DNA from 4 places in the Kitasatospora nipponensis genome. Region 2 is predicted to be linked to each of the others. Evidence: riboswitches for the same ligand, from Rfam matches in the RefSeq annotation. Region 2 holds a riboswitch; each other region holds the start of a gene.
What was found. Region 2 has a riboswitch for cyclic di-AMP ahead of ABD323_RS24520 (LysM peptidoglycan-binding domain-containing protein). Riboswitches for the same ligand answer to the same signal wherever they lie in the genome.
Positions count from the first base shown of each region.

Region 1: linked by a shared signal. The riboswitch ahead of ABD323_RS21790 (C40 family peptidase) and the one ahead of ABD323_RS24520 (LysM peptidoglycan-binding domain-containing protein) in region 2 are both predicted to bind cyclic di-AMP.
Region 3: linked by a shared signal. The riboswitch ahead of ABD323_RS14430 (glycoside hydrolase family 16 protein) and the one ahead of ABD323_RS24520 (LysM peptidoglycan-binding domain-containing protein) in region 2 are both predicted to bind cyclic di-AMP.
Region 4: linked by a shared signal. The riboswitch ahead of ABD323_RS27185 (transglycosylase family protein) and the one ahead of ABD323_RS24520 (LysM peptidoglycan-binding domain-containing protein) in region 2 are both predicted to bind cyclic di-AMP.

Region 1 covers NZ_BAAALF010000080.1:27,068-34,699, forward strand. The annotation lists gene ABD323_RS21760 (aminotransferase class V-fold PLP-dependent enzyme) at 1-849, shown strand, start outside; gene ABD323_RS21765 (Lrp/AsnC family transcriptional regulator) at 894-1,175, opposite strand; gene ABD323_RS21770 (rhomboid family intramembrane serine protease) at 1,254-2,078, opposite strand; gene ABD323_RS21775 (hypothetical protein) at 2,275-2,556, shown strand; gene ABD323_RS21780 (NYN domain-containing protein) at 2,710-4,221, shown strand; gene ABD323_RS21785 (C40 family peptidase) at 4,388-5,413, shown strand; cyclic di-AMP (ydaO/yuaA leader) riboswitch at 5,748-5,900, shown strand; gene ABD323_RS21790 (C40 family peptidase) at 5,904-7,061, shown strand; gene ABD323_RS21795 (C40 family peptidase) at 7,253-7,632, shown strand, end outside.
Region 2 covers NZ_BAAALF010000099.1:12,612-20,243, forward strand. The annotation lists gene ABD323_RS24495 (NAD(P)/FAD-dependent oxidoreductase) at 1-1,196, opposite strand, end outside; gene ABD323_RS24500 (Ppx/GppA phosphatase family protein) at 1,636-2,577, opposite strand; gene ABD323_RS24505 (DUF501 domain-containing protein) at 2,574-3,233, opposite strand; gene ABD323_RS24510 (FtsB family cell division protein) at 3,248-3,697, opposite strand; gene eno (phosphopyruvate hydratase) at 3,901-5,187, opposite strand; gene ABD323_RS24520 (LysM peptidoglycan-binding domain-containing protein) at 5,423-6,307, opposite strand; cyclic di-AMP (ydaO/yuaA leader) riboswitch at 6,311-6,475, opposite strand; gene ABD323_RS24525 (cytochrome P450 family protein) at 6,710-7,632, opposite strand, start outside.
Region 3 covers NZ_BAAALF010000041.1:1,264-8,895, forward strand. The annotation lists gene ABD323_RS14420 (class I SAM-dependent methyltransferase) at 1-857, shown strand, start outside; gene ABD323_RS14425 (LuxR C-terminal-related transcriptional regulator) at 1,010-1,726, shown strand; cyclic di-AMP (ydaO/yuaA leader) riboswitch at 1,977-2,075, shown strand; gene ABD323_RS14430 (glycoside hydrolase family 16 protein) at 2,095-3,294, shown strand; gene ABD323_RS14435 (hypothetical protein) at 3,354-3,812, opposite strand; gene ABD323_RS14440 (IclR family transcriptional regulator) at 3,866-4,660, opposite strand; gene aceB (malate synthase A) at 4,851-6,503, shown strand; gene ABD323_RS14450 (MFS transporter) at 6,579-7,632, opposite strand, start outside.
Region 4 covers NZ_BAAALF010000121.1:5,382-13,013, reverse strand. The annotation lists gene ABD323_RS27200 (glycoside hydrolase family 13 protein) at 1-383, shown strand, start outside; gene ABD323_RS27195 (LacI family DNA-binding transcriptional regulator) at 385-1,437, shown strand; gene ABD323_RS27190 (hypothetical protein) at 1,509-1,709, opposite strand; gene ABD323_RS27185 (transglycosylase family protein) at 1,851-3,047, opposite strand; cyclic di-AMP (ydaO/yuaA leader) riboswitch at 3,055-3,227, opposite strand; gene ABD323_RS27180 (hypothetical protein) at 3,845-5,599, shown strand; gene ABD323_RS27175 (sirohydrochlorin chelatase family protein) at 5,810-6,814, opposite strand; gene ABD323_RS27170 (DUF397 domain-containing protein) at 7,340-7,576, shown strand.

The DNA.
Region 1 (7,632 bases), on a different contig from region 2:
GGCGCCTCCAACGTGACCGGCGAGCTGTGGCCGGTGGCCGAGCTGACCGAGGTCGCCCACCGGCACGGCGCCCGGGTGGTGCTGGACGCCGCCCAGCTCGCCCCGCACCACCGGGTCTCGGTGCGCGAGCTCGGCGTCGACTGGATCGCCTTCTCCGGCCACAAGCTCTACGCCCCCTTCGGCGCGGGCGTGCTGGCCGGCCGGGCCGACTGGCTGGACGCGGCCGAGCCGTACCTGGCCGGCGGCGGCGCGAGCCGCACGGTGGCCCGCGAGGTGGACGGCTCGGTGGCCGTCGAGTGGCAGCGCGGACCGGCCCGGCACGAGGCCGGCTCGCCCAACGTGATCGGCGCCTACGCCGTCGCCTCCGCCTGCCGGGCGCTGACCGAGGCCGGTTTCGACGCCCTGCAGGCCCGCGAGCAGCAGCTGATCGACCTGCTGCAGGCGGGCCTGGCGCAGATCCCCGAGGTCCGGGTGCTGAGCCTGTTCGGCACCGAGGCGGCCCGGGTCGGGGTGCTCTCCTTCGTCGTCCAGGGCTGGAACAGCTCGCACTTCTCGGCCGCGCTCTCCGCCGAGTACGGCATCGGCGTGCGCGACGGGCTCTTCTGCGCGCACCCGCTGGTGCGCACGCTGCTCGGGGGCGAGGAGGCGGCGCCCTCCGAGTGCGGGGCGCCGGAGCCTTCGCTGCCCGGCGAGCGCAGCCTGAACGCGATCCGGGTCAGCTTCGGCGCCGGCACCCCCGACGAGCACCTGGACCGCTTCCTGACCGCGGTGCGCGAGCTGGTCACCGACGGGGCGCGTTGGAGCTACCGCAACGAGGGCGGGCGCTGCGTGGCGGACACCCGGCGCTGACGCGGCGGGCGGGGGCGGCCGGCCCGTGGTGGGCCGCCCGCCCCTCAGCCGTCCAGGCCCAGCGCGAAGGCGGCTTCGAGGTCGTGCTGCGAGTAGGTGCGGAAGGCGATCTGGGTCTCGGTGTGCTCGACGCCCGGCACCTTGTTGAGGCGGCCGGGGATCACGTCGGCCAGGTCGTCGTGCCGGCGCACCCGCACCATCGCCACCAGGTCGTAGCCGCCGGTCACCGAGTAGACCTCGCTCACCCCGTCGATGGCGGCGATCGCCTCGGCGATCTCGGGGATCCGGTCGACGCTGGTCTTGATGAGCACGATGGCGGTGATCATGGCGGGGCTCCTGGGGCCGGGGGACGTCGGGACCACCGTACTGGTGGAGGGGAGGCGGGGCAGCGGGTGCCGGCCGGCTCAGCGCCCGGCGGCGCCACCGGCAGCCGCCGAGTCGGGGCGGGCGGGCAGGCGGCCGCGGGCCGCGGCGGCCCAGACCGTCAGGTACCCCGCCGCGAAGCCGATTACGTGGGCCAGGTAGGCCACCCCCGGAGCGGCCTGGCCGGCCGACCACCACTGGACGGCGAACCAGAGGCCGAGCACCAGCCAGGCCGGCAGCCGCAGCGGCAGGAAGAGCAGCATCGGGACCAGCGCGGTGACCCGGGCCCTGGGGTAGAGCCGCAGGTAGCCGCCGAGCACCGCGGAGATCGCGCCGGAGGCGCCGACCAGCGGCCGCAGCGCCTGGGCGCCGCCGGCGGTCGTGAGCGCGTAGCCGTAGGCGGCCAGTGCGCCCAGCGCCAGGTAGCAGCCGAGGAAGCGGAACCGGCCCAGGCGCTCCTCCAGCCCGGGACCGAAGACATAGAGGAAGAGCATGTTGCCGAGCAGGTGCAGCCAGCCGCCGTGCACGAAGAGCGAGCTGAGCACCGACAGGACCGGGATCTTGCCGGGCGTGGCGCGGGCCGGGCAGTCGGCCACCGCGGGGGCCGTCCGGGCCAGCTGCGCCGCGGTCAGCGGACGGTCGCTCAGCAGCTCGGCGGGGACCGCGCCCCACCGCTGCTGGTAGCGCTGCGCCGCGCAGGCCCGCTGCGCGGTGCTCGCCCCGTAGGAGGGGTTGACGCCGTCCGGGCCGGCCAGGAAGACCAGGCAGTTGACGACGATCAGCAGGTAGCTGACCAGGGGGGCCGGGGCGCCGCCGGGCCGCGGGGCGGTGTCCGGGCCGGCCGGCGACTGCTGCTGGATCGTCATGCGCCGATCCATTCCGCGCCGGGCCGGCCGCGACACCGCGCTGTGCTGCGACCGGGTTACCGCGCGCGCGTTCGAGCGGCCCCGGCGCAGGTGGGAACCGGTATCCGGTGGAGGGTGTCACAGCCCCAGGGCCTAGGCTTGGGGCCTGGCCACAGCAGCGGCCCGGACCCCGGACCAGAGAAGAGGACCCCGCCTCATGACCGTCCCCGCGCCCACCGCCGAGACCCGCTGGCGCTGCACCCTGTGCGGCAACCTGACGCGCTTCGACGTGACCCGCTCCTCGCGGGTGGTCGAGTACGTGCACCTGGACCTGGCGGGCGAGCCGACGGTGGAGGAGACCGAGGTGCTGGCCGAGACCCTGGAGTCGGTGCGCTGCCGCTGGTGCAACGCGGTCGACCAGGTCGAGCTGGTGGCCCGGCCGGACGCGGACGCCGCCGCGGTCACCGAGAGCGGCGACGGCGCCGAGACCGCGCGGTGAGCGTCGCGCCGGCGCGGTGAGGCGACGCGTGCCGGCGAGTGGCGTGGTGTCCCCGGGACGCCGCGCACGAGACAATTGCACAGAGCGGTGAGTCAGGGGTGGCCGGACGCCGGCCGGGATGCCCCGCAGACCAGGATCGGAGCCGAGGACGCGATGGACGCAGCGAGGGAGGCCGCTGAGCCGCAGGGGCAGCCGCCCGCTGTCGCCGTCGACGAGCCCGGCCCCGACGGGCTGGGCGCGCCTGGACCGGACGCCGCGGAGCAGCCCGGGGACGGGCGGCCCGAGGACGACGGGCCGGCCGGTGACCAGGGGCCGGCCGACGGTGACGGGCGGCTCGACGAGGAGCCCGGCGCCGGCGAGCAGCTGGACCGGCCGCTGCCGGAGGGCGTGCGCCGCCGGGTGGTGGGCCTGGCCGCCGACGCGCTCGGTGGCCTGCCGGTCACCGAGCTGCCCACCACGCTGCGCCCGTACGCCAAGTTCACCCCGGCCCGGCGCGCCAAGTACGCCGGCACCGCGCTGGCGGCCGCGCTGGAGGCCGAGCCGGTCTTCCGGCTGCGGATAGCGGACCGGCTGCGGCTGGGCCAGCCCGACCTGGTCAAGGCCCTGGAGGCCGGCCAGGTCCCGGGGGCCGCCGAGCCGTTGGACGTGGCCGCCGCCGCCTACCTGCTGCGCCCGCGCGGCTGGGCGCAGCTGGTCACCGAGGCCGGTGAGCAGGCCCAACGGGCCGGCGCCGAGGACGCCGCGGCCGAGGCGGCCCGGCTGGTGGAGAAGCTCCAGGAGGAGCTGGCCGGGGTGTGGGCGGCCGCCCGCCACGACCTGGAGCGGCAGCGGGCCGAGGGCGAGGGGTCCCGCAAGGAGCTGGAGACGCTGCGCAAGAAGCTGCGCAGCCTGGAGAGCGACACCCGCCGGGCGCAGGCCGAGAGCCGCAAGCTGGCGGCCGAGCTGGACGCGGCCGCGGCGGCCGCGGCCACCGAGCGCGGCGTCACCGAGAGTGAGAACCGCCGGCTCAAGCACCGGGTGACCGAGCTGGAGGCGGCGCTGGAGACCAGCCGCCGCTCGGTCCGCGAGGGGCGCAGCGTGGAGGACATGCGGCTGCGGCTGCTCCTGGACACCGTGCTGCAGTCGGCCCAGGGCCTGCAGCGCGAGCTGGCGCTGCCGGTCACCCAGCTGCACCCGGCCGACCTGGTGGACGCGGTGGTCCCCGGTTCGGCCTCGCCGCACGACGTGGCCCGGCGCGGGTTGGCCGAGGACGACCCGGCGCTGCTCGACCAGCTGCTGGCGATCCCTCAGGTGCACCTGGTGGTGGACGGCTACAACGTGACCAAGACCGGCTACCCGACCCTGCCGCTGGAGCAGCAGCGGCTGCGGCTGCTGGGCGGTCTGGCGATGCTGGCCCAGCGCACCCAGGCCGAGGTGACCTGTGTCTTCGACGGGCAGGACCTGGACGTGCCGGTGATCATGGCGCCGCCGCGCGGGGTGCGGGTGCGGTTCAGCCGGACCGGACAGACCGCGGACGAACTGATCCGCCAGTTGGTCCGCGCCGAGCCGCAGGGGCGCCCGGTGGTGGTGGTCTCGGCGGACCGGGAGGTGGCCGACGGCGTGCGCAAGGCGGGCGCCCGCCCGGTGGCCTCGGTCCTGCTGCTGAAGCGGCTGGCTCGCACCTGACCGGCGCGCGCGGCGTGAAGGGTCGGTGAAAGCCGCTCCGCCGAAGGTAGTTCATGGCGGCAGGGGAGTGGCGCAAAGATGTGATCTTCACTAGGGTCTGGCGTCAAACCTATTTTTCCGGTCACTCATCCGATCGGGTGAGACCGGCAGAAGAAGGAGCAGTCCCTTGGCGTCCCACCGCCGTCCCAAGCAGCCGAGCCGCACTCGAGTCACCGTGCTCACCGCGGCTGCGGCCACCGCGGTCGCGCTGTCCGCGCAGACCGGCGCGTGGGCCGATCCCAAGCCCAGCAAGGAAGACGTCAAGGCCCAGATCGACGACCTGAACAACCAGCAGGAAGCCGCCTCCGAGAAGTACAACGGTCTCAAGGAGCGCGGGGACCAGCTGCGGGCGCAGGCCGCCCAGCTGCAGGACGAGGTGGCGCGCGGTCAGGACCAGGTGACCCAGCTGCAGTCCGGGCTGGCGGCGGTGGCCGGCGACCAGTACCGCAACGGCGGGATCGACCCCGCCGTGGTGCTGATGCTCAACTCCAACCCCAAGGGCTACCTGGACCAGGCGTCCAGCATGGCGCAGGCCACCTCCACGGAGACGGACGCGCTCAAGGCCCTGCAGGGCGAGCAGCGCAAGCTCGACCAGGAGAAGAAGGAAGCCGCCGACACGCTCGCCGAGCTCGACCGCTCCACCAAGGAGCTGAACGACGCCAAGGCGGACGTGCAGTCCAAGCTGGCGGCCGCGCAGAAGCTGCTCAACTCGCTGAGCGCCGCCGACCGCGCCGCGCTGCAGGCGGCCGACCGCGCCTCGCGCAGCGACACCCGGGTCGACCTGACCACCCTGCCGCCGGTCTCCGGCTACGCGGGCGCCGCGGTCACCGCCGCGCTGAGCAAGCTGGGCCACGCGTACGTCTGGGGCGCCACCGGCCCGGGCACCTTCGACTGCTCGGGTCTGATGCAGTGGGCCTACGCGCAGGCCGGCGTCTCGCTGCCGCGCACCTCGCAGGAGCAGGGCCACATCGGCACCGGCGTGAGCCTGGCCGACGCCCAGCCGGGCGACCTGGTGATCTACGGCGGCGACATGCACCACGTGGGCATGTACATCGGCAACGGCCAGGTGGTGCACGCCCCGCACACCGGCGACGTGGTCCGGATCGCCCAGGCCACCTCGATCGGGTCGATCAACACCATCCGCCGGGTCTGACGGATCGTCGCGGCACCGGGTGTGCCGGCGGCTCATTGCGCCAACTTTCGGTACAACCCGGCCGATTCGGACATTTCCTGACGGGCGGCCAGGGACCCCCACGAGGTGACCTGGGTCACGGCACGCGCCCCGGAAGATCGGCAGGGCGTGACATCTCTACCACGCAGAGTCAAAGTTCGACGTTTTTTCCGACAAGGATTTGAACGGATCACGGATCAGTTACTAGGGTCATGACCCGGACCACCGCGACGGTGATCACCCGACCCGGGTGGCAGCGGGGGTTACCGCCGAGTCTGGAAAGCAGCGCGGACAGTTGACTGTCCGATGGGGAAGCCCCCAGGGGGTGCTGCGGACCGGAGCCGGGGAACCACGTTCCCTCGGGGTGAATCGGCGCCAGAGTCGGCCAGGGGGCCGGTGAGGCGTCGTAGGGCGTCTCTTCCGGCCCGAACCCGTCAGCTCACCCGGTAGGCGGTCGAAGGAAGAAGGATTCGTGGCGTCCCATCGTCGTCCCAAGCCCGTCGGCCGTACCCGCGCGTCGATCCTGACCGCCGCGGCCGCCACCGCAGTGGCTCTCTCCGGACAGGGGGCTGCGCACGCCGATCCGACGCCCACCATCGACCAGGTCAAGTCGCAGGTCGACGACCTCAACGCGCAGGCCGAGTCGGCGAGTCAGAGCTACCTCGGCGCGCAGGACAAGCAGCAGGCCCTGCAGAAGCAGGTCGGTGAGCTGCAGGACCAGGTGGCCCGCCAGCAGGACCAGGTGACGAACCTGCAGAGCGGCCTGGCGCAGGTGGCCGCCGACCAGTACGCCAACAACGGCATCTCGCCGACCGTGCAGCTGATGCTCAACTCCAGCCCGGACGGATTCCTGAACCAGGCCGGCTCGCTGAACCAGCTGAACAGCACCCAGGCCCAGACGCTCAAGCAGCTCCAGGTGCAGCAGCGCAAGCTCGACCAGGACAAGACCGAGGCGCAGGGCAAGCTCGCCGAGCTGGACACCACCACGCAGCAGCTCAAGGCGGCCAAGGACGACGTCCAGGCCAAGCTGGCCAAGGCCCAGGCCCTCCTCAACTCGCTGACCGAGCAGCAGCGTCAGGCGATAGCCGCCGCCGAGGCGAAGGCCGCCGCGGACGCCAAGGCCGCAGCCGAGAAGGCCGCCGCCGACGCCAAGGCGGCCGCCGACGCGAAGTCCGCCACGGACTCGCAGGCCACCGCCTCGCGCAGCAACACCCGTACCAACCTCGGCGCGCCGAGCACCCCGGCCGCGCAGGCGCCGGCCGCCCCGGCCGCCGGCAACTCGGCGGGGGGCGCCGCGATCGCCGCCGCGGTCAGCAAGCTGGGCTCGCCGTACTCCTACGGTGCGACCGGTCCCTCCGCCTTCGACTGCTCCGGGCTCACCCAGTGGGCTTACGCGCAGGCCGGCGTCTCGCTGCCGCGCACCTCGCAGGCGCAGGCCTCGGCCGGCAACTCGATCGGCACCAACATCGCCAACGCCCAGCCCGGCGACCTGATCATCTACTTCAGCGACCAGAGCCACGTCGGCCTGTACGTCGGTGGTGGCCAGATCATCCACGCCCCGCACACGGGCGCGGTGGTCCGCTACGAGTCCGCGACGGTGATGGCCATCTCGGCCATCGTGCGCCCCTGACGTCCGCGCGAGAAGGCCCGGTTCCCCTGCGGGAGCCGGGCCTTCGGCGTTCCCCGGTCGCTGAGATGTCCGATTGGGGATCAAATATTCGTATAGGCAAGGGTTTGGACTACCTTGCCACGACTCGCTAACGTCTGCGCTCGGATCTCCGCTCCGGACCTCCGTTCTCACGGCGATTGGAGTCGTCAGCCATGGCGATGGCGCAACGCCCGGTTCCCCCGGGCCGTTCTCCGCATGCTTCGGCCGGCCGATCGGGCACCGTCGGACGGCTGGCCCGGGTCCTGGCGGTCACCGCCGCCGCGACCACCGCGCTGGCGATAACGGCCGGCGGGGCGCAGGGGATGCCCACCCGGCCGGACCGCAACGACGTCAAGGCCCAGGTGGACCAGCTCTACGCGGAGGCCGAGCAGGCCAGTGAGCGGTCCAACGCGGCCGAGGAGGCGCAGAAGCGGCTGCAGGCCGAGGCGGGCAGCCTGCAGCAGCAGGTCGCGGTGGCGCAGGACGCGCTCAACCGGATGCGCGGGGACCTGGCGGGGGTGGCGGCCGCCGAGTACCGCTCGGGCGGCATGGA
Region 2 (7,632 bases):
TTCATGGTCGGCACCCGGCTGCCGTGGTACAGGCGGTGGAACCACCAGGCCGGACGGCCCTTCAGCTTGTACTTGCCGAAGAGGATCGCCACGCCCTTGTGCAGGCCCAGACCGGCGACCGCACCGAGGTTCTTGTGCTTGTACTCGGACTGCGGGAAGCCACGCATCCCGGAGATCACGTTGTCGCCGAGCACGATCGCCTGACGCACCGCGTGCTGCGCGTTCGGCGGGCACCAGGCGCCCTCGCCGACGGCGAGGTCCGGCACCTGGGCGTTGTCGCCGGCGGCCCAGACGTAGTCGAAGCCCTGGACCTGGAGGGTCGGCGCGGTGTCCACGTGGCCGCGCGGGCCCAGCGGCAGACCGAACTGGCTCAGCACCGGGTTGGGCTTGACGCCCGCCGTCCACACGATGGTGGAGGCGTCGGCCTCGACGCCGTTCTTCAGCACCACGTGCTGGTCGACGCAGGAGTCCATCGAGGTCTCGATGTAGATCTCGATGTTGCGCTCTTCGAGCTTCTCCTTGGTCCACAGACCGAGGTCGGGGCCCATCTCCGGCAGGATCCGGTTGGCCGCCTCGACCAGGATGAAGCGCATGTCGTCACGGCTGACGGTCTTGTAGATCTTCGCCGCGTCCCGGGCCATGTCCTCGACCTCGGCGATGGTCTCGACGCCGGCGAAGCCGCCGCCGATGACCACGAAGGTGAGGGCCTTGCGGCGGATCTCGGGATCCGCCGTCGACTCGGCCTTGTCCAGCTGCGCCATGACGTGGTTGCGGAGGCTGATCGCCTCTTCGACCGTCTTCATGCCGATGCCGTGCTCGGCCAGGCCGGGGATCGGGAAGGTGCGGGAGACCGAGCCGGTGGCGACCACGAGGTAGTCGAAGGGCAGCTCGTAGGAGTCGCCGGCCAGCGGCGCGATGGTGGCGACCTTGCGCGCGTGGTCCACCCCGGTCACGTGACCGGTGAGCACCTCCGCGTTCTTCAGGGCGCTGCGCAGCGGTGCGACGAGGTTGCGAGGCGCGACGTTGCCGCCGGCCGCCTCGGGAAGGAAGGGCAGGTACGTCATGTACGACCGCGGGTCGACGACCGTGACGGTCGCCTCCCCGTAGCGCATCTTCTTGAGGATGCGCATCGCGGCATACAGGCCGACGTAACCACCGCCGACAATGAGGATGCGAGGACGCTCCGTGGTGCTCATATCGGAAAGTATCCAGCACCCCTCGGAGCACCCTGCGTGAGGCCCGTCACAAGGGTCTGGACAGCCTCTGCTACACTACGCGGCCCCGGATCCGGGGTGCCGGGGTGCCGATCGCACCGCCCGTCCACCCGGGCGGACGTTTGGATTCCGCCTGCCCCCGTGAGCAGCAACGATCCGCCGGCCGGCCGGGTTCCCGGAGGCTGTTTCGAATCCATCGGCCGATCCGGAGCCCTGCCTGGGATCCAGCGACCCTGCCGCGCCACCGGCCTTAGGTCCCGCATTCCGGACGGACCGGACCGGCTGGTCGGCCGAAAGCGCGGAAAGCCATGTGAAGAAATTCACGAAGTTTCTCGCGCGACCCGCCCGACACGCCGTCGGACCGGCCTCCAGGAGGCCGGTCCGAGCGGGCGGGAGGGCGGGCGCGGGCCCGCGGGCGGCGTCAGGCCACCGCGCTCCAGGCGATGCCGTCCAGGATGTCGTGCTCGCTGACCACCAGCTCGCTCGCACCGGTCCGCTCCATGATCGAGAGCAGCACCAGCGCACCGGCCGCGATCACGTCCACCCGGCCCGGGTGGATCACCGCGATCGCCGCCCGCTCCGCGTGCGTCGAGCTCAGCAGCAGTCCGGTCACCTCGCGGACCCGCTCCACCGTGATCCGGCTGTGGTGGATCGCCTCGGAGTCGTACCGCTCCAGTCCCAGCGCGATGGCGGCCACCGTGGTGACGGTGCCGGCCAGGCCCACCAGCGAGGCGGCCTCGGTCAGCGGGACCACCTCGGCCGCCTGGTCCAGCGCCGCCCTGATGTCGGCCTTGGCCGCGGCGATCTGACCCAGCGTGGGGACCTCGGAGCCGGCGAAGTGCCGCTCCGTCAGGCGCACGCAGCCGATGTCCACCGACCGGGCCGCGCGCACGGCCTCCTCGCCCAGCACGAACTCGGTCGAACCGCCGCCCAGGTCGAAGACCAGGTAGGGGGCGGCCACCGTGCCGCCCGCCAGCTCCCTGGTGGCGCCGGTGAAGGAGAGTTGGGCCTCCTCGTCGCCGCTGACCACCTCGGGCTCCACGCCCAGGATCTCGCGCACGCCGCGGGTGAAGTCCGCGCTGTTCTCGGCGTCCCGCGAGGCGCTGGTGGCCACGAAGCGGATCCGCTCGGGGCCCACCCCGTGCTCGGCGATGACCGCCGCGTAGGTGCGGCAGGCCGCGAAGGTGCGCTCCAGCGCCTCGGGGGCCAGCCGCCCGGTGCGGTCCACGTCCTGCCCCAGCCGGACGATGGTCATCCGCCGGTCCAGGTCGGTGATCGCACCGGTGGCCGGGTCCAGCTCGGCGATCAGCAGGCGGATCGAGTTGGTGCCGCAGTCGACGGCGGCGACCTTGACGGCGCTCACTTCTGCTCCTCCTCGGCCTGGCGCTTGGCGGCCCGCTCGGCCGTCTTCTGCTGCTTGGCGGCGATCACGGCCTCGTGGTCCTGCGCTTCGCCCCGCTGCCGCGCCAGCGCCTCGACGCCGGCGTCGACGGCCTCCTCGCTCACGCACGGGCCCTTGCGCCACCACTCGGGCAGCATCGCGAGCGCCTCGTCGCCCAGCGGGTTGACGCCGGGGCCGGCGGCCAGCGAGTGGCCCACCAGCACGTGCAGGCACTTCACCCGGTCCGGCATCCCGCCGGCCGACGGGAAGCCCTCCAGCACCTCGATGGCGTCCCGGCGCGCGATGTAGTCCTCGTGCGCCTTGCGGTACGCGTCCGCCAGCTCCGGGTCCTCGGCGAGCCGGGCCGTCTGCTCCTTCATCACCCCGTCCGCCTCCAGGGTGCCGATCAGCGAGGCGGCCTTGGGGCAGGTCAGGTAGTAGAGGGTCGGGAAGGGGGTGCCGTCCGGCAGCCGCGGGACGGTCTCCACCACGTCGGGGTTGCCGCACGGGCAGCGGTGCGCGACCGCCCGGGTCCCGCGCGGGACGCGGCCGAGCTGGGCCGCGACGGCCGCCAGGTCGCGGTCGGCGACGGGCTCGGGGGTCGGCTGGTCGGCGGCGGGCTGGTTCTGAGTGCTCATCGGGTGCTGTCTTCTCAGGGAGCGGGGGCAGGGGCGGGGGTGGGGGCCGCGGCGGCGACCGCGTCCACCGAGTCCCAGACGGTGGAGTACCAGGACGAGGCCGCCTTGGCGGCGGACTGGCCGGACGGCCCGGCCGGGGGGTGGCCGGCGCCGGCCGAGGGGGTGGGGTCGACCGAGACGAACGGGGTCTCGCCGGGCAGCGCGTAGTGCAGCCGCTCGCGGGCCTGCGCCTTGACGTACTCCGGGTCCTGCCAGCGGGCCCGCTCGATGCGCAGCTGCTCGACCTGCCGGCGGGCCTGCTCGGCCTTGACCCGCTGGGTGTTGATCTCGGAGCGCTGGTTGATGAACTGCCGGGTCGGATAGGCGAGGATCGCCACCAGCGAGCAGAGCACCAGGACCAGCACGGTGGCCCGGCTGGTGAAGCGCGGCCGGGCCGCGAGGCCCGGGATCTTCCAGCCTGCCATCTCTGCGCTTCCCCTCCTGTCGGCCCGGCGGCCCGCGCCCGTCATCGGGCGCTCTCGCGCCGGTGCCCCGGCGTCCACCCTACGGGGTGGACGCCGGGGCACCGGTCAGGCGTGCGGCCGCGCTGGACCACTCCGTCGCGCGGCTGTGCCGGATCACTGCGCGGAGCGACCGTGCTGCCTACTCCGCCGAGCGACTGTGCTGTCTACTCCGCGGAGCGGAAGCGCGGGAACGCGGCGCGGCCGGCGTACTCGGCGGCGTCGTCGAGGATCTCCTCGATGCGCAGCAGCTGGTTGTACTTGGCGACGCGCTCGGAGCGGGCCGGGGCACCGGTCTTGATCTGGCCGCAGTTGGTGGCGACGGCCAGGTCGGCGATGGTGACGTCCTCGGTCTCGCCGGAGCGGTGCGACATCATGCAGCGGTAGCCGTTGCGCTGGGCCAGCTCGACGGCGTCCAGCGTCTCGGTCAGCGAGCCGATCTGGTTCACCTTCACCAGCAGCGCGTTGGCGGTGCCGGTCTCGATACCACGGGCCAGGCGGGCCGGGTTGGTCACGAACAGGTCGTCACCGACCAGCTGGACCTTGGCGCCGAGCTTGTCGGTCATGGCCTTCCAGCCGTCCCAGTCCGACTCGTCCAGCGGGTCCTCGATGGAGACCAGCGGGTAGCTGGCGACCAGGTCGGCGTAGTAGTCGATGAGCTCGGCGGCCGTCAGCGCCTTGCCCTCGAACTGGTAGGCGCCGTCCTTGTAGAACTCGGAGGCGGCCACGTCCAGGGCGAGCGCGACGTCCTTGCCGGGCACGTAGCCGGCCTTCTTGATGGCCTCGGTGATGAGGTCCAGCGCCTCGCGGTTGCTGTCCAGGTTCGGCGCGAAGCCGCCCTCGTCGCCCAGGCCGGTGGACAGCCCGCGCTCCTTCAGCACGCCCTTGAGGGTGTGGTAGACCTCGACGCCCCAGCGGACCGCCTCGGAGAACGACTCCGCGCCGATCGGCGCGATCATGAATTCCTGGATGTCGACGTTGGAGTCGGCGTGCGAACCACCGTTGAGGATGTTCATCATCGGGACCGGCAGCACGTGGGCGTTCGGGCCGCCCAGGTAGCGGAAGAGCGGCAGGTCGCTGGCCTCGGAGGCGGCGTGCGCGACGGCCAGCGAGACGCCCAGGATCGCGTTGGCGCCCAGCGAGGACTTGTCCGGGGTGGCGTCCAGGTCCAGCATGGCCTGGTCGATCAGGCGCTGCTCGGTCGCGTCGTAGCCGACCAGCTCCGGGCCGATCTGCTCGATGACGGCGAGGACGGCCTTCTCGACACCCTTGCCGAAGTAGCGGTTCTTGTCGCCGTCGCGCAGCTCGAGCGCCTCGAAGGCCCCGGTGGAGGCGCCGGACGGGACAGCGGCACGGCCGGTGCTGCCGTCGTCGAGGCCGACCTCGACCTCGACCGTGGGGTTGCCGCGGGAGTCGAGGATCTCGCGGGCTACGACGACATCAATGGACGGCACGAGGCATCTCCTATGCGGAAGCGGTCCTGGGGACAGCGGTCCTTGGGGACGTGGAACGGAGGCGTTACGACCAGCAGCCTAACCGCAAGCATCGGCCCGGCCACGCGGACCTACGCGCTGTCTCACCGTGTGGCCCGGCTACCTACCAGTAGTTCACCTGATTGCTCTGGCGGGGTCACCTGGGTCGGCCGCTCCCCGGGTGGGCCCGGCCGCGACCGGGCCCACCGAGCGGGCGTCAGCCCAGGTGGAGCACCTGGCCGGGCATGATCAGGTCCGGATCCCCGCCCACCGTCGACTCGTTGGACCGGTAGAGCGACTGCCAACCACCGGTCAGGTGCCGGGCCTGGGCGATGGTGGAGAGCGTGTCGCCGGGCTGCACGGTGTAGCCCTGGCCGGCGTCGCTCGCACCGGTGGCGGCCCGCGGCGCGGCCGGGGCCGACGGCGCCGAGGGGGCGGCGGCGGGCGCCGGGGACTGCGCGGGCGCGCCGGCGAACTGGGCGTACACGCTCTGGTGGCTGGTCCAGTACCAGCCACCGTCCGTCTGGTACCAGAAGACCTTGCCGTCGGCGTCCCAGCCGGCCTTCCCCGGGAAGTCCGGGGCGGACGCCTGCGGGGCGGCCTGCGACTGAGCCTGCGTCGGCTGCTGCGGAGCGGCCTGCGGCTTGGTCTGCGGCTTGGTCTGCGCCTGCGACGGCGTCGGGGTCTGCGCCTGCGCGGTGGTGTCGACCACGGCGGTGGCTCCGCCGCGGCCCAGCCCGGCCTTCACCGAGCAGACCGGCCAGGCGCCGGGACCCTGGTCGGCCAGCACCCGCTCGGCCACCGAGATCTGCTGGCCCTTGGTGGCCTGGTTGGCCTGCCCCGCGTACTGGGTGCCGCCGTACGCGGCCCAGGTCGAGGAGGTGAACTGCAGTCCGCCGTAGAAGCCGTTACCGGTGTTGATGCTCCAGTTGCCGGTGCTCTCGCAGTCCGCGACCCGGTCCCAGGTGGAGACCGGGGCGGCGTGCGCGCCGGTGGCGGTGAGCAGCGGCATCGCGAGCCCCGCGCCGGCCACGCCGGCCACGGCGATGACGCGCTCGGTCTGGGTGCGACGACGGTGACGGCCAGTGCCTGCAAACAGCATGAGTGTCCCTCTCCGCACGCCTGCGAGGTGAGCTGTCGGGTTCGGACCGGGAGGCTGGCCCGGCCGCCGGTGCGGAGTCGGATCCGCGGGCGGCTTCACCCCTAGCCGTGGGAGACGGCAGAAAATCCTGGGTCCCCCGCCCCTGCCCAGGGTCGGTCGGTGTCCCGACACGCGGCGGGCAGGACTCGGCGTACCGCGCACGGGGTTCGCAGCTGCGAACTCCAGGGAGGGTAGGCAGATAGCCACATCAATCACAAGCTCATATCGCGTACATCACACGAGAATTACGAACACCGGTCGATCGTCTACCAACTGGCCAGGTATGTCCCGTTTGATGAGCATTCACATCGCCGCCACCTGGGGTGATGCGACACGCCGTCAGCCCCCCATTCGTAGGACCCGTCAGCTGACGGTGGGTGACTCCGGGGTGAAGCTCACCGGGAGTTCCCGCAGGCCACGCATGATCAGTCCGCCCCGCCAGCGCAACTCCTCGGGCTCGGCCGCCAGCTGCAGATCGGGCAGCCGGGTCAGCAGGGTGGCGAGCGCGCGCTGGCCCTCCAGACGGGCCAGCGGGGCGCCGATGCAGTAGTGGATGCCGTGACCGAAACCGAGGTGCGGGTTGTCCTGGCGGGCCAGGTCCAGGGTGTTCTCCTCGGCGAACCGGTCCGGGTCGCGGTCGGCCGCGGCGAGCACCACCAGCACCGGGTCGCCGACCGGGATGTCCGCCGCGCCGATCCGCACCGGCGCGGTGGCGAACCGCCAGGTGGCCAGCTCCACCGGACCGTCGTACCGCAACAGTTCCTCGACCCCGGTGGCCAGCAGGCCCTGCTCGCCGCGGCCCAGCGACTCCTGCAGCAGCGTGCGCTGCCCGGGGTTGCGCAGCAGCGCGTACATGCCGTTGCCGATCAGGTTCACGGTGGTCTCGAAGCCGGCGAAGAGCAGGATGAAGGCCATCGCGGCGGCCTCGTTCTCGGTGAGGTGCTCGCCGTGGTCGCTGGCCCGGATCAGGCCGGAGATCAGGTCGTCGCCCAGGTCCGCCCGCTTGCGGTGGATCAGCTCCAACAGGTAGCCGCGCATCCGCTTGACCGCGCGCGCCACCCCGCCGCGCGGGCCGCCGCCGTGGCGGATCATCATGCCCGCCCAGTCCCGGAAGTCGTCCTGGTCCTCGGACGGCACGCCGAGCAGGTCGCAGATCGCGTAGATCGGCAGCGGGAAGGCGAACTCGTGGATCAGGTCGGCCGAGCCGCGGGCCGCGAAGGAGTCGATCAGGCGGTCGGTGAGCTGCTGCACGCGCGGTTCGAACTCGGCCACCCGGCGGGGCGTGA
Region 3 (7,632 bases), on a different contig from region 2:
TGGCCGGCGAGTACGTGACGTACCAGGCCGAGGGCGACAGCTACCTGCTGCCGGACGAGCACGCCGCCGTGCTGGCCGATCCCGAGGCGCCGACCTACGCGGCCGGTTTCTTCACCATGATGCAGGCGCTCTACGGCACCGAGGACACGCTGATGGAGGCGTTTCGCACCGGCCGGGGCGTCGGCTGGGAGGAGCACAGCAGCGCGCTCTTCGCCGGCACCGCGAAGTTCTTCCGCCCCGGCTACACCGGCGCGCTGGTCCCCGAATGGATCCCGGCCATGAACGGCACCGAGCGCAAGCTGCGCGACGGGGCCGAGGTCGCCGACGTGGGTTGCGGCTACGGCTACTCGACGATGCTGATGGCCAAGGCGTACCCCGCCTCGAAGTTCCACGGCTTCGACTTCCACGGCCCCTCGATCGAGGCTGCCCGCGGCATCGCCGCCGAGCAGGGCATGGCCGACCGGGTGACCTTCGAGGTGGCCACCGCCCAGGACTTCCCCGGCGCCGGCGAGGGCTACGACCTGATCACCTTCTTCGACTGCCTGCACGACATGGGCGACCCGGGCAGCGCGCTGCAGCACGCGCAGGAGGCGCTGGCCCCGGACGGCGCCTGCATGATCGTCGAGCCCAACGTCTCGGCCGACGTGCGGGAGAACGCCAACCCGATCGGCCGCGCGGTGGTCTCCGCCTCGGTCGCGGTCTGCCTGCCCTCCGCGCTCGCCCAGCAGGGCCCGCAGGCGATGGGCAACCACGCCGGTGAGGACGCCATGCGCCACCTCGCCGACGACGCCGGACTGCACCACTGGCGGCTGGCCGCCGAGAGCCCGGTCAACCGGGTGTACGCGGCCAGCCGGTAGCCGGCCCGTGGATCGTCCGTAGAACGTCCCTTCCGCAGACCGCCTCCCTTGGGCCGGGGCGGTGCCGCAGGGCCGGGTTTGTCGGGGCCCGGCTTGACCCGGCCTCCCCGACGGCGCACGCTCCAAGAGTGGCTCCGTCCGGGGAGGCCGGGTTGCGGCGTATCTGCGCCGTGATCGACCTGCTGCTCGACGCCGTCGACGAGGAGACGCTCCTCCCGGCGCTGTTCCCCACACTGCTGCGCGCCGTGCCGGGGGACAGCCTCACCTGGTCCACCCGCACCCCCGCCGGCCGCTTCCCGCTGCACTCGCCAGCCACCCTCTACACCCCCGACGCGGTGGCCGGCTTCTACCGCCACGCGGCCCAGGACTCGTTATTCCGCCACACCGACACCGGCACCGGCATCCCGCTGCGCCGCTCCGACCTGCAGTCGCGCACCGAGTACCACCGGCTGGGCACCTACCGCGAGGCGCTGCGCGCGGTGGACGCCGAGTACCAGCTGGCGATGGCCTTCCCGGCCGGCTGGGCGCGCACCGGGCGGCGCACGGTCTGCGTGGCGATCAGCCGCGGCGGCAGCGACTTCACCGACGCCGACCTGGAGGCCGCGGTGCTGCTGCGGGCCCGGCTGACGCACGCGCTGGACCGGCTGGCCCCGCCGCAGCGGCTGCCGCACTCGGTGACCGCCCGGGAGGCCGCGGTGCTGGACCTGCTCGCCCGCGGGCTGACCGACCAGCAGATCGGCCGACGCCTGGAGGTCTCGGCCCGCACGGTGGACAAGCACCTGGAGCACGCCTACGCCAAGCTGCGGGTGCACAGCCGGGTGGAGGCCGCGGCGCTGTGGCGGGCGGCGGCGGCGGTCGACGCGCGGTAGCAGCGCGGTGGCGCGGTGGCAGGGGAGGTGGGGGTGGACCCGTGGGGCGCATGTGAGTTCTGTGACAGGGCGTTGTCAATGATCTTGGGGTCTGCCTACCCTGCAGATCGTTCGTCGTCCACCGGCGGGCCCTGTCGCCGGGACGCCGAGTCCTGCCCGCCCGTCGGCCGGAACCACAGCATCGCACCGGGCAGGAGCGGGGGACCCACGGTAGTGCCACGACCCCGCGCGCGCCGACCGCCCCTCGGGCCCGGCGCGCAGCACACGCGGAGTCCTGGCTAGGGGTGAAGCCGTCCTCACCGACGGCCGGGCCACCTTGCGGCCCGAACCCGACAGCTCACCTCGCAGGCGTCGCAAGAGGACTCCCCATGATCCCTTCCGCCAAGCCTGCCCGTCTCGGTCTGGTCGCCGGAGCGCTCGGTCTGCTCGCCGCCCCCGTCGTCGGCCAGGCCCACGCCTTCGCCTCGACCACGACCGCGCCCAGGGTCACCCAGGACCGGCTGACGCCCACCACCGCCACCGCCGGCGCCGCGACCACCGCCTCGCTGACCCTGCACGCCAGCTCCTGCTTCACCGCGAAGACGGTGGGCGTGGGCGTGCGCGACGCGGCCGGCGCCAACCTCGACTTCCCCGGCTCGCTGAGCAACGCGCGGATCTGCCCCGGCGGGCTCTCGCTGACCACCGGCGCCCGCACGCTGGCGGCCGGCAGCTACAGCACCTTCGGCTTCTACCAGGACCTGGCCGGCGCCTGGCACAACCTCCCCGCGCAGACCCTGACGGTCGGCACGGGCGGCAGCACGACCCCGGCCCCGAAGCCCACCCCCACGCCGACTCCCACCCCCACCCCGACGCCGACCCCGGCCCCCGCGCCCGGCGGTTCGCCCGTCGCCGGCAAGAACCTGACCTGGTCCGACGAGTTCAACGGCCCGCTCGACGGCTCGCGCTGGAACAGCTCCACCACCAGCTCGTTCAAGTACGGCACGCACAACCCGGACGACAACAAGCTGGACTGGCTCACCCCCTCCGACGTCGCCGTCGCCGGTGGCACGGCCACCTTCACCGCCCAGCCCAGCAGTCACACCCTGGAGAACGGCAAGCAGGCCTGGACCACCGGCCTGCTGACCACCGAGGGCACCAGCCAGGGCTTCAAGGTCAAGACCGGCGACTACGCCGAGACCCGGGTGCAGCTGCCCGGCGCGGCCGGTGCCTGGCCGGCGCTGTGGACCTGGCAGAACGGTGGCAACGAGATCGACTCCTTCGAGTACCACCCGGACAACCCGAACCTGCTGGAGCTGACCAACCACGTCAACGCCGCGCAGAAGTACTACACCGACGCCAACGCGATCAAGCCCGGCCAGTGGGTCACCATCGGCACGTACTACGGCGCGAACTCGGTCGACTACTACGTCAACGGGGCCAAGGTCTTCTCGGACAACACCGGGGTCGGCGCCAACTGGTCGGCCTACCTGATCCTCAACCTGTCCATCGGCGCCGGCGCCTACCACCCGGCGCCCAGCGGCACCGCGCCGATCAGCTTCGCCGCGGACTACGTGCGGGTCTACCGCTGACCCTTTCCGGGACGAGCCTCCTTCGGACCAGATGAGCGCGGGCGCCGCGGCGCCCGCGCTCACCGCGTTCCGGTGACCTCGATCGTGAACGAGCCCGTGTTGTTCGCCGGGTTCGGGTCGCCGGCGCCGGTCACCAGCACCTCGCCGCGCAGCCTCCCGCGCGCCGAGGCGGCCAGTTGCACCGGCACCAGCGCGGTCGCGCTGCGCAGCGCCGGCAGACCGGCGCCGAAGGAGCAGCGCACCTCGCTGCCGGCCGCCAGCACCGCGCAGCCGGCCGGGAAGTACGGTCCCACCGCCCTGGCTCCCGGCGGCAGCAGCACGGTCACCACGAAGGCCCCCGCCGGCCCCGGCCCGCCGTTGGCCACGAAGGCGAGCACGGTGGTGCGGCCGATCCCCGGCGCCGGGTCGGGATCGAGCGGCACCACCTGGAGGTCGGCGCCGGTGGCGCCCCAGGCGGCGGGGGCGGGCACCGCGGCGAGCAGGGCGGCGGTCAGCAGCGGAACGATCGGCAGTCGCATGCGATCACTCTAAGCCTCGCCGAACTCACCCGCGGTGACCGACCTCCGTCCCGTCAGGGCGCCAGCACCGCGCCGAGGCGCTCGGCGATCTCGCGCATCACCGGGACCAGGGCGGAGTCACCGGTCTGCTCCTCCAGCGCGCGGATCCGGGCCTCGGGGCCGCTCACCGACAGGGCGGTGGGGGTGGGTGCGCCGGGGACGGCAACCGCGATGCAGCGCACGCCGATCTCCTGCTCCTGGTCGTCGACGACGTAGCCCGCCGCGCGGGCGGCGGCCAGTTGGGCGAGCAGCTCGTCCGGGTCGGTCAGGGTGAACTCGGTGTGCGCCGGCAGCTGGTGGGGGCCGAGTACGGCGCGGGCCTCGTCCTCGGGCAACTGCGCGAGCAGCGCCTTGCCGACGCCCGTGCAGTGCGGCTGCACCCGGCGGCCGACCTCGGTGAACATCCGCATCGAGCGGCGCGACTGCACCTGTCCGACGTAGACCACCTCGCCGCCCTCCAGGACGGCCAGGTTGGCGGTCTCGCCGGTGGCCTCCATCAGCTCCGCCAGGTAGGGGCGGGCCCAGCTGCCGAGCAGTCGCCCGGCGGTCTCGCCCAGCCGGATCAGGCGCGGACCCAGGGTGTAGCGGCGCGCGGTGTCCTGGCGGACATATCCCTGCTGTGCGAGGGTACGAACCAGCCGGTGGATGGTGGGCATCGGAAGGCCCGAGGTGGTGGACAGCTCGCTGAGGGTGGCGATCCCGCCGGAGTCGGCGAGTGCCTCCAGGAGCTGGAAGGCGCGCTCGACCGACTGCACGCCGCCACTGCTGCGGTCGGAGCCTGTCGGTGCTGCGGCAGGAGTGCTGGCCACCGGCGTTCCCTTTGCTGTCGGGGGAGGAGTAGAGTCCCAGCGATCTACTCAACAAACCGTTGAAATTCTGTATCGCGGAAACTAGTCTCCACCTTACAGAATCGAACTCGCCGGTAGGTGGGTTCAGATCGGGGAAGTTCCCACCGGAGCTCCCCTCAACAGGCTCAACCGTCCAAGGAGTGTCCTGCCCATGGCTACAGATCAGGGACCCGCCGGCGCCGCCCCCGCCGCTCCGGTCGTCACTGTCGCCGGACCGCGCGTCCCCCGTGCGGAGGAGGTGCTCACCCCCGAGGCGGTCGCCTTCGTCGTCGGCCTCCACCGCGCCTTCGAAGGCCGCCGGCAGGAACTCCTCGCCCGCCGCCGGGTGCGCCGCGCCGAGATCGCCCAGGCCGGCACCCTCGACTTCCTGCCCGAGACCGCCGCGGTGCGGGCCGGCGACTGGACGGTGGCCCCCGCGCCGCGGGCCCTGCAGGACCGCCGGGTGGAGATCACCGGTCCCACCGACCGCAAGATGGTCGTCAACGCGCTCAACTCCGGCGCCAAGGTCTGGCTGGCCGACTTCGAGGACGCCACCTCGCCCACCTGGCACTCGGTGGTCAGTGGCCAGGTCAACCTGATCGACGCCTTCGAGGGCCGGATCGACTTCACCTCCGAGCAGGGCAAGGAGTACCACCTGCGCCCCGCCGCGGAGCTCGCCACCGTGGTGGTCCGCCCGCGCGGCTGGCACCTGGACGAGAGCCACCTGCTGGTGGACGGCGTGCCGGTGGCCGGCGCGTTCTTCGACTTCGGCCTCTACTTCTTCCACAACGCGGTGCGGCTGCTCGCCAAGGGTCCCGAGGACCCCAACTCCGGGCCGTACTTCTACCTCCCCAAGACCGAGAGCCACCTCGAGGCCCGGCTGTGGAACGACGTCTTCACCCACGCCCAGCGCCAGTTGGGCATCGAGCACGGCACCATCCGGGCCACCGTGCTGATCGAGACGATCACCGCCGCCTTCGAGATGGAGGAGATCCTCCACGAGCTGCGCGAGCACGCCGCCGGGCTCAACGCCGGCCGCTGGGACTACCTCTTCTCGATCGTCAAGAACTTCCGCGACGCCGGTGAGCGCTACATCCTGCCGGACCGCAACAGTGTGGGCATGACCTCGCCGTTCATGGCCGCCTACGCCCGCCTGCTGGTGCAGACCTGTCACCGGCGCGGCGCGCACGCCATCGGCGGCATGGCGGCCTTCATCCCCTCCCGCAAGGACCCCGAGGTCAACGCCGCCGCGCTGGAGAAGGTGCGGGCGGACAAGGACCGGGAGGCCGCCGGCGGCTTCGACGGCTCCTGGGTGGCGCACCCCGACCTCGTCCCGGTGGCCCGCGCCAGCTTCGACGCGGTGCTGGGCGATCGCCCCAACCAGAAGGAGAACCCGGGCTCCGCCGAGGTGGTGACGGCCGCCCAGCTGCTGGACATCGCCGGCGCCGGCGGCTCCTGCACCGAGGCCGGCCTGCGGAACGCGGTCGCGGTGGGCCTGCGCTACAGCGAGGCCTGGCTGCGCGGACTCGGCGCGGTGGGCATCTTCAACATGATGGAGGACGCGGCCACCGCCGAGATCTCCCGCTCGCAGATCTGGCAGTGGATCCACAACGGCGTGGTGCTCGCGGACACCGGCGAGAAGGCCACCGCCGAGCTGGCCCGCCGCCTGGTCGCCGAGGAACTGACCACGATCCGTGCGGAGTCGGGGGACGAGGCGTACGCGGCCGGCCGGTGGGCCGAGGCGCGCGAACTCTTCGAGCAGGTCTCGCTCGCGGAGGACTTCGTCGACTTCCTGACGCTGCCAGGCTACGCACGGCTCGGCTGAGCCCGTACTGCCGTTTCGTACGGTCCACCGCGGCGAACTGTCCCCGGTGGACCGTACGCGTTCGCGCCGCTCGCGCTAACGACCGGCCGCGCTGTCGACCGGCCGCCGAGCGCCGGCCGACGGCTGCGGGGCCGCCGGGTCGCGGGGCGGGGTGCGCAGGACCAGGACGGTGACCAGCAGGGCCAGCACGGTGATGGCGGTGGCACCGGTGAAGGCGGCGTCCAGGCCGCGGACCAGGTGGTGCACCGGGTCGCCGGAGCCGTGCCGGCCGGCGGTGCCGTAGACGGTGACCAGCACGGCCAGGCCCACCGTGCCGCCGGTCCACTGCAGGGTCTGCAGCAGCCCGGCCGCGGCGCCCGACTCGGCGGCGCCGACACCGGTCAGCACCAGCGCGCTCATCGGCATGAAGCTGAACCCGGCGCCCAGTCCCAGCACCAGCATCGGCCCGAGCAGCGAGGTCAGGAAGCCGCCGTCGGCCCGCAGTTGGGTGAGCCACAGGCCGGCCACGGTGAGCAGCACGGCGCCGGCCACCAGCACCGGGCGCGGTCCGAAGCGGGCCAGCGCCCGCGGGGCCAGACGCACCGCGGTGAACATCGACAGGGTCAGCGGCAGGAAGGCGAAGCCGGCGCGCAGCGGGGAGTAGCCGAGCGCGTTCTGCACGAAGAGGGTGAGGAAGAAGAAGGCCGGCAGCATCCCGGCGGGTATCAGCAGCAGGTTGAGGTAGGCGCCGGCCCGGTTGCGGTCGGCCAGCAGCCGCAGCGGGACCACGGGTTGGGCCGCGCGGCGCTCGATCAGCAGGAAGCCGGCCAGCAGGAGCAGCGCCGCGCCGAAGCCGGCCAGCGCCTGGCCGTCGCCCCAGCTGTGCCCGGCCACCCGGATGAAGCCGTAGACCAGCGCGGTGGTGCCGAGCGTTCCGGTGAGCGCGCCGGCGGCGTCGAAGTGGCCGCTGTGCCGCGGCGGTTGGGTGATCAGGCGAGGGGCCGCCAGGGCCACCGCGGTGCCGACCGGCACGTTGATCAGCAGCGCCCAGCGCCAGGAGACGAACGAGGTGAGCAGCCCGCCGAGCACCAGGCCCACCGAGGCGCCGATCCCGGCGGTGGCGGAGTAGATGCTCAACGCCCGGTTGCGC
Region 4 (7,632 bases), on a different contig from region 2:
CGTGGTCCGGCACCAGCGCGCCCTACGGCTTCGGTCCCGCCGAGGGCGGGCCGAGCTGGCTGCCGCAGCCGGCCGAGTGGGCCGAGCTCAGCGTCGAGGCGCAGACCGGCGACCCGACCTCCACCCTGGAGCTCTACCGCAGCGCGCTGGCCGTGCGCCGCACGCACGCCGCGCTGGGCGCCGGCCGCGAGGTGGACTGGCTCCCGGCCCCCGAGGGCGTGCTGGCCTTCCGCCGCGAGGACTTCACCTGCCTGGTGAACACCACCGCGCAGCCGGTGCGCTTCACCGCCCCGGGCACGCTGCTGCTGGCCTCCACCGACCTGACCGTGGTCGACGGCGAGACCGTGCTGGCACCGGACAGCACCAGCTGGTGGGCGGCCTGAGATGGTTGCAATAGGCTCTGGGATCGTGACTACGGCGCGACTCTCGGATATCGCGGCTCAGGCGGGGGTCAGTGAGGCCACCGTCAGCCGCGTCCTCAACGGCAAGGCGGGCGTCTCCGCCACCACACGGCAGACCGTGCTGGCGGCGCTCGACGTGCTCGGCTACGAACGGCCCACCCGGCTGCGCCAGCGCAGCGCCGGGCTGATCGGGCTGATCACGCCCGAGCTGAGCAACCCGATCTTCCCCGCGCTGGCCCAGGTGATCGAGCAGGTGCTCAGCCGGCACGGCTACACGCCGGTGCTCTGCACCCAGACGCCGGGCGGGTCCACCGAGGACGAACTGGTGGAGATGCTGGTCGAGCGGGGGGTGGCGGGCATCGTCTTCGTCTCCGGCCTGCACGCCGACTCCACCGCCGACCACGACCGCTACGCCAAACTGACCGGCCGCCAGGTGCCGTTCGTGCTGATCAACGGGTACAGCGAGAAGATCGCCGCGCCGTTCATCTCGCCCGACGACCGGGCCGCGATGTGGATGGCGGTCCAGCACCTGGCCGAACTGGGCCACGAGCGGATCGGCCTGGCGGTCGGCCAGCGCCGGTACGTGCCGGTGCTGCGCAAGATCGAGGGCTTCACGGCCGCGATGCGCTCGGTGCTGGGCAAGAGCGCCGAGGAGGTCGAGCAGTTGGTGCACCACTCGCTGTTCAGCGTCGAGGGCGGCCACGCGGCGGCCGGCGTCCTGCTGGACCGCGGCTGCACCGCGATCGTCTGCGGCAGCGACCTGATGGCGCTGGGCGCGATCCGCGCGGTGCGCCAGCGCGGGCTCACCGTGCCGGGCGACGTCTCGGTGGTCGGCTTCGACGACTCGCCGCTGATCGCCTTCACCGAGCCGCCGTTGACCACCGTGCGCCAGCCGGTCGAGGCGATGGCCACCGCGGCCGTCGACGCGCTGCTGGAGGAGGTCGCCGGACAGTCCGCCCAGCGCGGCGAGTTCATGTTCCAGCCCGAGCTGGTGATGCGCGGCTCCACCGGCGCCCGTACGCACCGCGGTGGTTAGGGCTCCCCGGTAGCTCCGCAGGACCGCAACGCCGCCAAGCCCCCGGCCGACTGGCCGGGGGCTTGGCGGTTTCAGCCGTCCGTGTCCGGCCGGCGCTCGTGGGCCAACCGCTGCGCGCTGTCCGCCTCACCGGTGCGCGCCTCGGTCCGCTGACCCCGCGCCAGGTAGTCACGGACGATCAGGTTGACGGCGTCCTGTGGACTCTTCGTTCCACTGAGCAGCATCACGTCGATCGCGAGGTTGGCGTCGAGCGTGACGGTGACCTGGGGCATGCGGCTCTCCTCATCGGGTGCGAGGGTCCCAGCATGCCCGTCGTCCGTCGTCGTCACCATGCCCGCGGGGCGCCTCCCCCGTGGGGGGGGGGGCCCCCCCGGGGGGGGGGGGGGGGCCCGCCGTGCGGGAGCGGTCGGGGATCAGACCCGGCCGGCGAAGTCCGGCGCGTAGTTGGCGAGGGTCTCGTACTTGACGCCCGCGCTCGGGTTGGCGGCCTCGACCATGCGGCCGTCGCCGATGTACAGGGCGACGTGGTAGACGCCCGAGTTGCTGCCGTTGTTCGACCAGAAGAGCAGGTCGCCCGGCTGCAGGTTGGACAGCGACACGTGGGTGCTGGCGGCGGCCTGGTCGGCGGCCACCCGCGGGATGGAGATGCCGGCCTGGGCCATCGCGGCCTGGGTCAGGCCCGAGCAGTCCCAGCCACCGTTGCCGGTGCCGCCGTAGACGTACGCCTGGCCGACCTTGGACTCGGCGAAGGCGATCGCCTTGGCCATGCTGCCGGAGGCGGCCTGGGCGGGCGCGGGCGCCGCGGTGGTGGCCGCGGTGGTGGCGGCCTTGACGGGGGCGGCGGGGGCGCTGCTGGGGGCGCTCTGGTCGGCGGCCGGGGCCTGCGCCTGCGACCAGGTGCCGAGCGAGAGGCGCTCACCCGGGTAGATGGTGTCCGGACCCTGGGTCAGGACCGACTTGTTGAGCTCGTACAGCTTCTGCCAGCCACCCTGCACGTGGTGGGCCTTGGCGATGTTGGAGAGCCAGTCGCCGGCGACCACGGTGTAGCTCTGGTCGCCCTGCGCGCCGTGGTTCCAGTTGCCGTGGCTCCAGCTCTTGCCGGCGTCCGAGCCCTGCGCGGGGGTGCTCTGCGCGGGGGCGCTGGGGGCGCTGGGGGCCGGGGCGCTCGGCGCGGGGGCGCTGGGAGCGGTCGAGGTGGAGGCCGAGGAACCGCCGGGGTTGATCGCCGGGGCGGGGCCGCCCTTGGTCAGGCCGGCCTGGATGGAGCAGACGGGCCAGGCGCCGGGGCCCTGGTCGGCCAGCACCTTCTCGGCGACGGCGATCTGCTGGTCCTTGGTGGCCTGGTTGGCCTGCGGGGCGTACTGGGTGCCGCCGTACGCGGCCCAGGTGGAGGCGGTGAACTGCAGGCCGCCGTAGAAGCCGTTGCCGGTGTTGATGCTCCAGTCACCGGAGCTCTCGCACTGCGCGACCTTGTCCCAGGTGGAGACCGTGGCAGCCGAGGCGGTGGTGGCGGTGATGCAGGGGAGGCTGAGGCCGAGGCCGACCAGGCCGGTCGCGGCGATCACACGGCGGGTGGTGCGGGACGTACGGGTGCCAGTGGTGGGCAGCATGAAGACGCGTTCCTCTCCTACGCCTACGAGGTGAGCTGTCGGATTCGGGCTGGAGTTGCCCGGCCGCGCTGAGCGCGGCTTCACCCCTAGCTCCGGATCGGCCGGTCCGAAGACCGGCTGCCCGGGGCGGCTTACCTGGTTCCCCCGCTCCTGCCGTGGTGCGTTCCGCAGTGCAAGCACGCCCGGTGGCAGGACTCGGCGTCCGGCTGCGCTTGGTCCGTGTGACCACGAACGGGGAGCACGTTAGACAGAGTTAAGTTGAATCCGCAAACAGCTGTGATGCTCATCACACCGCCTTTGCGGAACCTTCAAGATCGACCGGGGAGATCATCTGAAAGGGTGTCGGCGCCCGCCCCCGGTTACCTTCGGTCGGATTTCGGCAACGGCCCGCATCGACAGGGCAATTGCCTATCCTTCAGGAGGACGCGGACCTGACGTCCCGTCCGGGGGGAGGCGGCCCGATCATGGACGAGCGCACGCGGTCGCAGGGGCCCGAGTGGCCCGCCGACGGGACCAAGGACCCGGGTCCGCCGCCGCGCCGAGTTGCGGATCCGGCGCGACGGCGGATCCTGGGCTGGCTCGCCGCCGGGACGGTGGCGGGGGCCCTGGGCGGGGCCGCCCTGCTGGGTAAAATGCCCGATTTGCGTCATATCACCACATCTGGTGGCGCGTCAGGCCGGACCGGGGGCCACGCCGGCCCACCCGGCGGTCCGTCACCGCAGCCGGCCGGCGCGCCACCGCGCCGCTGGTCCGACCCGGCCGGCTGGGGCGGCGCGCCCCCGGGTCCGGACCGGACCGTGCGGATCACCGACCACGTCGAGCTGGACACCGACGCCACCGTCGCCGGCCTGCTGATCGAGCCCGGCGGCTCGCTCAGCTTCGCCGCCGACCGCGACCTGACCCTGCAGTCGACCGGCAACGTCGAGGTCCGCGGCGCCCTGCTGCTCGCCCCGGGCGGCGAGCACACCCACTGCCTGCGCTTCCCCGCGGTCGACGAGCGGCGCTTCCAGGGCGGCGCCATGACCGTGCTGGCGAGCGACACCGGCCTGTGGGTCACCGGCGCCGGCTACCTGCGCCTGGACGGCGCGGCGAAGACCGCCTGGGCCCGCGCGGCCGGCCCGCTGGAAGCCGGCGACGGCACCGTCACGCTGGCCGCCGCCCCGGCCGGCTGGCTGCCCGGCGACGAGCTCGCCCTGGCCCCCACCGAGCCGCCCGACCGGGACGGCTTCAGCGAGCACTACGACCTGCGCACCGTGCGCGCCGTCCAGGGGGCCACCGTCACGCTGGACGCGCCGCTGGAGCACCCGCACCCGCTGGTCACCGTCGGCGGCGCCGCGCTCGGCGCCGAGGTGCTCAACCTGACCCGCAGCGTACGGATCGAGGGCACCGCCCAGGGCCGCGCCCACGTCCACCTCACCAGCTCGCGTCCCTGCGACCTGCGGCACGCCGCGCTGCGCTGGCTCGGGCCGCGCACGGCGACCGGCGAGACCTGGCGCTCCGCGCAGGGGGACACCCCCGTCACCGCGCCGGTGCTGGGCCGGTACGCGCTGCACTTCCACCAGTTGGGCGACAGCTCGCGCGGCACCGTGGTGGAGGGCGTGGTGGTCCGCGACGCCGGCAACCACGCCTTCGTCCCGCACGCCAGCCACGGCATCGCCTTCCGGGCCTGCGTCAGCCACGACACCTGGGAGGACGCCTACTGGTGGGACGGCCCGGTGGACACCCGCACCCCGCAGGTCCCCTCCGACGACCTGGTCTACGAGGGCTGCGTCGCCTCGCGCGCCGTCCTCGACCCCAACCCGCGGGCCTACCGCCTCACCGGCTTCAGCCTCGGCGCCGGCCGCGGCGGCTCGGTGCGCGACTGCGTGGCCGTCGGCGTGCAGGGCGCCACCGGCGCGAGCGGCTACGAGTGGCCGGAGAACAGCGAGGGCGTCTGGACCTTCGAGCGCTGCCTGGCCCACAACAACCTGCAGGACGGCATCTTCGTCTGGCTCAACGCCCAGCAGCAGCACACCGTCACCGGCTTCGTCGGCTACCACAACGGCGGCTGGGGCATCGAACACGGCGCCTACCTCAACGACTTCGACTACCGGGCCGCCGTGCTGCACGGCAACGCCGCCGGGGGCGTGCTGATCCACGCGCTGGGCCGCGACCGCGGCACCACCTTCGACGGGCTCCTGATCGACGCCGCCGGGCAGAGCGACTACGCGGTGGCGACGGCGCGTCACGTCCTGGCGGGGGAGCAGGTCACGGTGAGCCGCAGCCGGCTGACGGGCTATCGCCGGGCCGCGGTGGCCGCCGCCGCCACCCGCGACGGCGCGCCGGACGACCTGGCGGTGCTCGACTGCGACCTCGGCGACGGCCAGGCGATCTGGCTCGACCCCGCGGCCCCGGCGCCGACCGGCCTGCTGCTGCGCCCCGCCGGGCAGAGCACCACCCGCAACCTCGCGCCCGGCGGCGCCACCCCGCCCGCGACCCCCGCGGTCGGGCCCAGCGTGCCCACCGTCGACCTGCCCCCCGGTGCGCCGGCGACCGCCCGCCTGACGGCCTGACCCTGCAACGGGGGGACCGGCGCGGTGCGGGCCGGTGCGGGGGGCGGCGGGGGGGGCGGGGGCGGGGGCCCGCGGGGCCGGTGCCTCTCCCCTCTGTACGCGGCAGGCTCCCCACCCGTTCAACGGATGGGGAGCCTGCCGGGTGGGAATGCGGCCCGGCGTCGACCGGACCAGCAGGCCCCGGGATCCGGAGACCCCGGGGTCGGGGGGTCACTCGCCCGCGTCGTCGGCCTGCGCCTGGGCCGCGGCCTCGGCCTGGGCGGCCAGCACCTGCGCGTCGATCAGCGGGACCAGCGCGGTCAGGTAGTGGCCGGCGATCAGCTGACCGATCGTCGAGTACGCGCCGACGGCCTCGGCGGCCGGGCAGCCGGTCTGCGCGCCCGCCTCGGCCAGCAGCTCGGCCGGCGCCTCGGGGCCGATCACCAGCGGGGCCAGCGCCGGGCGCTGCGAGCCGGTGGCGCGCAGGTGCTCCACGGCGGCGGCCACCGAGCCGGGCACGTCGAGTGCGGCGGCGACCACCGGGACGGCCAGCCGGGCGGCCAGCAGCACGCCGGTGATCCCGGCCGCGGCCGCGGCCTCCTCACCGCCCACGGTGGTCAGCACCACGCCGTCGGCGGCGGTGGTGATGGCGAAGAGCCGGGCCCGGTCGGCCCGGGCCAGTCCGGCCTCGGAGAGCCGCACGTGGACGGCCTCGGCCAGCAGCGGGTGCGGGCCCAGCACGTCGGTGACCACGGCGCCGGTCTCGGCGGACAGCTTGTGCAGGACCGTCAGGAACTCGTGCGGGCCGAACAGCAGCGGGACCACGACCGGCGCCGACAGGCCGGCCTCGACCGCGCCCAGCACCAGCTGCGCCACGCTCGGCGCGGCGGGCTCGGGCCGGCCCGTCCCGTACCGGCCCTCGTCGGAGGTGCCGTCGGCGGCCCGGTCCTCCTCGGAGGTGCCGTGGCCCTCGTCGTCGGAGGCGCCGGTGGGCTCGGCGGGGCCGGACAGCCAGCCGGCGGCGACCTCGACCCCCGGCTGCTCGCCGCGGACCATCGAGAGGATCTCGTCGACCAGACGGAGCGTCTCGGGCGTCGCCTCGGCGGGCACGGCGAGCACGAGCCCCGGCGCGCCGGCCGGCAGCTCGGACCGGTCGGGCCGACGATGGCGCCCCCGCGCGCGGGAGCCTGGCGTGCGGACGGGCAGTGGTGCGCCCGGGATGGCTGCAGTGCTCATGGCGGAGATCGTAGGACATTCGCGCGATCGCTCCGCATCCGGCTGCCCCGACGGGGCTCCCACCCCCCACCTGCGGCCTTCGCACCGGACCGGGTCGACCGCGCCGTGCGCGCTCCCACGCGCCCGCTCGCGCAACCCGGACAACCGGCGCGAAACTCCCCGCTCACTCCCAGTCAGGTGACGGAGCGTGAGGGAACCGTTGCGAAGTTGATCAACCGAAGCGGTCGACGCCGGGTCCGCCGGCGCTCGCCCGGCACTCATCAGGGCCGGTCAGTGGGCGGCGGGCGGGTCGAATCGCGGTGATATGTCCTCTTACGTACCGTCAATCCGCCCATGGGTGGCGGGAAACGTCACGCCGGCCTCGGGAGGATGCACGCGCAAACTCACATGCCGATGCACGTGCATTAGCGTTATCATCACGACAAGTAAGGCATCTGTCCTGCCCGCGCGAGCCGGAGGCGGCCGGCGGCCGGGAGCGGTCGGGCGCCGAGCAGTTCGAGCACTCCAGGCTCTTGGGAGATTTCTATGCACCACATGTACAACGGGATGGCGGCTACCGACCTCGAAGACGTGGTCTGGCAGAAGAGTCGGCACAGCAACTCCAAGGGGAACTGCGTGGAGCTCGCCGCCCTGCCGGACGGCGCCGTGGCGATGCGCAACTCGCGGTTCCCGGACGGTCCCGCACTCATCTACACGCGCGACGAGATAACCGCGTTGCTTCTCGGCGTGAAGGACGGGGAGTTCGACCACCTGGCGGGTTGATCGCCCGCCCGGTCGCCCGGTGGGGCGGGCGGCCCCTGTACGCGCCGTCGTGGGAG